DNA from 2 places in the Arthrobacter tecti genome. Region 1 is predicted to be linked to the other one. Evidence: predicted binding sites of a transcription regulator. Region 1 holds the regulator's gene; the other holds the start of a gene.
The links. Region 1 encodes Rex, which represses fermentation and respiration genes when NADH is low (regulators of the CRP and FNR family bind a similar motif). Its sites were predicted from a motif close to CTTGTGAANNNNTTCACAAG; they were not measured.
Positions count from the first base shown of each region.

Region 1 (2,394 bases):
GTCGACGTCGAAGAAAGCAGCTTCTCCTGCAGGACCGCCGATCGGCGCTTCTTCCGCGGACGCTGCAACCGTCGAAGACCCGGGGTTGATGGCGGGTCGGAGGTTCGCAGCGGACATAGAACGAGTCTAATCACTGCGAGGGCCTCCGGCGCCGCAATCCTTGACCTGAGGGCATGACGGCGGTGCACAAGGACGACGACGGCGGCCGTCGACAGGGCCGGAGGCCGGCACGACGCCCCGGCCCACTACGCTTGGCAGCATGAGCGAGCACAAGGCGTCGACCGGAGAGCCGGGAAAGTCTGAAAAGCCGGAAAAGCCCTGGGCCACAGGCCTCGTGCTGGTCACCCGCCCGGACTGCCACCTGTGTGTGGAGGCGCGGAACGTCGTCGTACGAGTAACCGACGAACTCGGGGTCAGCTGGAACGAAGTGTCCATCGGTGACCACCCTGAGCTGCTGGAGCGCTTTTCTGAGGAGGTTCCGGTTCTTCTGATTGACGGTGTTCAGCGTGACTTCTGGACGATCGACGAGGGCCGTCTGCGTCGGCTGTTGGCGTAGCGTATCGAAGCCAACTTTGAGCACCCACACCGGCGACCTAAAGTGGACATACCCCCGCCGTCATCCTCCGGCGGGCGGGCGGAGCTGCAGGCGCAGCCTTGCACAGTGATGGAGCGATGAACCAGTGACAATGTCGGAGATACCCGGGCTGCGGAGCGCAGCCGGAGAGCAGCAGGGCAGACAGATCCCGCCGGCATCGCTGGCGCGGCTCACCATTTACCTGCGCGCCCTGAACTCGTTGCTCGCGGAAGGCATTGAGCGGGTATCCTCTGACGAGCTCGCGGAGGCTGCCGGCGTAAATTCGCCGATGTTGCGCAAGGATCTGTCCTATCTCGGTTCGTACGGAACCCGTGGCGTGGGCTATGACGTCCAGTACCTCAATAGCCAGATCTCGACGGCGCTTGGCCTGTCGCAGGATTGGCGCGTTGCGATTGTCGGTGCAGGAAACCTCGGCCGGGCGCTGGCGGGATATTCGGGATTCCAGTCGCGCGGCTTCGAAGTGGTTGCCCTCTTCGATGCCGATCAGCTGATCGTCGGAACGGAAGTCGGATGGCTTCGCGTCAGCCCCGTACAGGACCTTGCAACCGTACTCGGCCGGACCCGAGCCAACATGGCCGTCCTTGCCGTGCCTGCGGGCGTTGCACAATCCCTGTGCGATGAACTGGTGGATGCCGGCATTACGAGCATCCTGAGTTTCGCCCCCGTTGTGCTGCAGATCCCCGACCACGTGCAGCTGCGCAAGGTGGACATGGCCACCGAACTGCAGATTCTGGCTTACCACGCACAGCGGGCGCAGGACCCGGATCTGGAATCCGGCCCCCGCGCCCGCGCGGCTCAATAAGGGTCTAGCGGCAGCTTAGTATTGGGGCGGCACCGGCTTGAAGTAGGGGTTGGACTGCTTGAGATAGCACAGCACGACGCCGACGACGCCGAGCAACGTCACGACGATACCGAGGATCATTTGGAACGCTCCGGGCATCGACTGTCCCTGGGCCGCCTGCTCCAGCAGTTCAGGGTTGCTTTGCAGCGCTGCCAGGCCGATCCAGCCAATAATCATCAAGATAACGGAGATGGCTGCTAGAACCGTGGCGGTAATGCGTGCCCAGTTGTGTCCCTTGCGGATGAAGATGGCGAGTGCAACGTAAATCGCGGTGCCGATGATGGCGAAGGCGATGGTGAAGCCCGCCCCAACCGCTGCGAAGCTTCCGGTCATTCCTGAGGAGCCGGAGGAAATAACAGAGGAGATCAAGCTCAGCACACCGGCCGCGATGATGAGATAGAAAGCCAAGTTCACTTCCTTGGGCATCGGCGGACGCTGCGCCTGGGGCATGCTGGCCGAGCCTGGGTAGGCATAACCCGAGGGCTGGGCTGCCTGGTAGCCGTATGGCGACCCGCTCTGCCGCTGATGATCATCCGCAGCAGGCTTCTGCGGCTCGGGGGAGAGGCCGGCTCCGGCGTTCTGGGTTGGCCCCGGTTCCGCCGGGTTGAGGGGATCAGTGCCGGATAGCTTGTCCGGGTCGCGTTCGGAGGGCTGAGGATCGTGTGATGGCGTGCTCATGCGCCCAGCGTACCGCCGGGAAGCCGCCAGGCGGGGGAAGTTCGGGCGAAACTGCTGACAAACCATTGCGGGGCGCGGCATCCGGAGCGCGCGCCCCACAGAACTGATTCAGCTAGTGCCGAGGGGCCCCGGACGAGCGGAGCGAGGTTGGGGTAGGCACAACGCGCTAGTTGGTCGAAGGGGCAACGAACGCGGCGTCGACGTTAATCGTCACCTTGTCACCCACAAGCACGCCGCCGGCTTCAAGTGCGGCGTTCCAGGTCAGACCGAACTCCTTGCG
Region 1 covers NZ_JBTNCT010000003.1:268,097-270,490, forward strand. Annotated here, with positions in the region: gene ACX80C_RS05960 (HAD family hydrolase) at 1-117, opposite strand, end outside; gene ACX80C_RS05965 (glutaredoxin family protein) at 260-556, shown strand; gene ACX80C_RS05970 (redox-sensing transcriptional repressor Rex) at 687-1,397, shown strand; gene ACX80C_RS05975 (hypothetical protein) at 1,413-2,114, opposite strand; gene ACX80C_RS05980 (YceI family protein) at 2,281-2,394, opposite strand, start outside.

Region 2 (2,394 bases), on a different contig from region 1:
ATGGATGCAGGCTACTCCGCGGGATGCTTGATTGTCGCGGGTTTCGCCGGGTGAACGGTGACAAACCGGCACACGCTGACGCGTCCGATGGCGGCGGCCGCCCCAACGATCAGACCGGTCCCAACAGCCGCAATCCCAAGACCCGCCAAGAGCAGGATGAGCGCAGTGATCAACGTGAAAGCGGCGAGGAAAACGAGCACGTGGAGTCCCTGACTTGCGACCGGGCGAAGGGCAAGTCCGAGTGCCAGCGCAATGAAGCACCCAAGTGCAGCAATTGGAAGGCCTAAGAGGCCGCTCAGCAGGAACATCATGAAGGCTGCGTAGGGGTGTCCGTCTCCGAGCAAGGCTCCCATTAGTACCGCCAGTTGAAGGTGAGTTAGCGCTGTTCCGACGATGAGCGCCTTCGGGGTGAAAGTCACGCGGTGCGCACCGCCGGCTCCGGTGTAGCGCGCGGCCAGCCGCGCGTCGTCGTCGTACTGGTTCTGGGAAGCGCTCATGCCTTGGCGTTCTTGATGAGTTGGACGACGTCGTCGACTATTTTCCGCACCACCGGCAGACGCGACAGGATGACCAGTTTGGCGATGAGTGGCGCCGCGTTGTCGATGAGGCGGCGGGTGCGTTGCTGGTTGGGGGAGCGGTCGTAGACCCAGAAGAGCGTCACGCCCATGTAGACGAGCCAGAGGAGTTCGGGAAGGTCCGCACGGATGGCCATGGGTGGCTGCGGACGGGCGGTGGTAACTGCCTGGTTGAAGAGGGCGATCGACTTGGCCCGTGCGACGGCCGAATCGCTGCTGAATGGGCTGAGGTTCGACGACGGCTGGATGGCGACGCTGATGAAGTTCGAACCGAAGTCGTGGTACGGACCCATGACGTCGACTCCGGTCTGCAGGATGACGCGGAGATGTTCACCCAGGTTCTGTCCCTCGCGCAGGAGGGGGAGGGATTTGCTGCGGTGCTCGTCCTGGAGGGATTGGTAGAGCTCCTGGACGAGGTCGTCTTTCGAGGTGAAGTAGTAATAGGCGTTTCCGGTGGATACGCCGGCTTCCTTCGCGATGGTGCGCATGGTGGTTTTGTCGTAGCCCTGTTCGCGAAACAGCTTGAGGGCGGTGGCGACAAGCCTGCTGCGGGTCGCTTCGCTCTTCTTCTGGGGCATCACGGGCTCCTTTTTGAACGTGTTCAGTTTAGTGTAGTCCTAGTTTCTGAACGTGTTCAAAATTGACTCTCCAATAGGTGACCGTTTCGGGGCTCAAAGAGTCACATATTGAAGAATCGATGCGGGATGGCCCTGCGTGGGATAATGGATGGCGCCCGGGGGCAGCCGGGCGCCAGTGCTAATACAGCGGGCCTTTCGATGAGGCTGCGCGAACCACTTCAATGAATGAGAACCTCATGACTCAACTGCAGGAACATGCCCGCGCCCGTTACGCGACCGTAGGCAGCGCAAACTTTTCGATCATGCTGGCGGTGCTTGCCGTCGTCGTCATCCTGTCCAATATCGGTGCGTCCAAGGGCGTGGTGATCGGTCCGATCATCGGAGACTTCAGCATCATCACCGACGGCGGTTTCTTCCTGTTCCCGCTGGCGTACGTTCTTGGCGACGTGATCAGTGAGGTGTACGGGTTCAAGGCGGCGCGGCTCGGGATCATCGTGACGTTCGTGCTCTCGGTGTTCGCCTCGCTGGTGTTCGGGATCATCATCGCCTTGCCCGGGTTCGATGACGATTTCGGCCTGGCCAAACAGGAAGCGCTCGAATTGGCGCTGGGGCCGGTGCCGTTGATCGTGCTGGCGTCGCTGCTCGGTTTCCTGGTTGGGCAGACGCTGAACTCCCTGGTGCTCGTGCGGATGAAGTCCAGGTTCGGCGAGCGGAGCCTGTGGGCACGGCTGATGGCCTCGACGGGTGTGGGCGAGTTCGCGGATACCCTCATTTTCTGCGCAATCGCTGCGTCCGTCATCGGCATCACCGACTTCCCGACGTTCCTGAACTACCTCTTCTTCGGGTTCGTGTACAAGACGCTGGTCGAGGTGCTCCTACTGCCGGTAACGACGACGGCGATCCGCTGGGTGAAGCGGCGCGAGCCGTCCTACGCGCGGTAGCGCCGCACCGTCCCAACGGATCCGTTGTCTCCCCGCAGGTTCAGGTGTTTCGATGAGCCTCCGTTTGCGGTTAGGCAGCGGATTCGTTGGTTCTGTGCTGTGCCCGATGGAGTGCTCGGACGATGCGAGGCTTCAACTCCCGTTCGTTTGCCAGATCCCCCCACTCGATACGCAGAATGGTCCAGCCCTCTTCCATCAGTGCCTTCTCCCGGCGTCGTTCCTGGAAGATGGCCTCGTCTGTAGGGCGGTAATCGAAGTATTTGATCTTCCCGTCGAACTCGAGGGCGAGTTTCCACTCCT
Region 2 covers NZ_JBTNCT010000019.1:6,287-8,680, reverse strand. Annotated here, with positions in the region: gene ACX80C_RS16280 (hypothetical protein) at 12-497, opposite strand; gene ACX80C_RS16275 (TetR family transcriptional regulator) at 494-1,153, opposite strand; gene ACX80C_RS16270 (queuosine precursor transporter) at 1,390-2,094, shown strand.
Region 2: the regulator Rex is predicted to act here: its motif matches at 1,197-1,216, upstream of ACX80C_RS16270 (queuosine precursor transporter).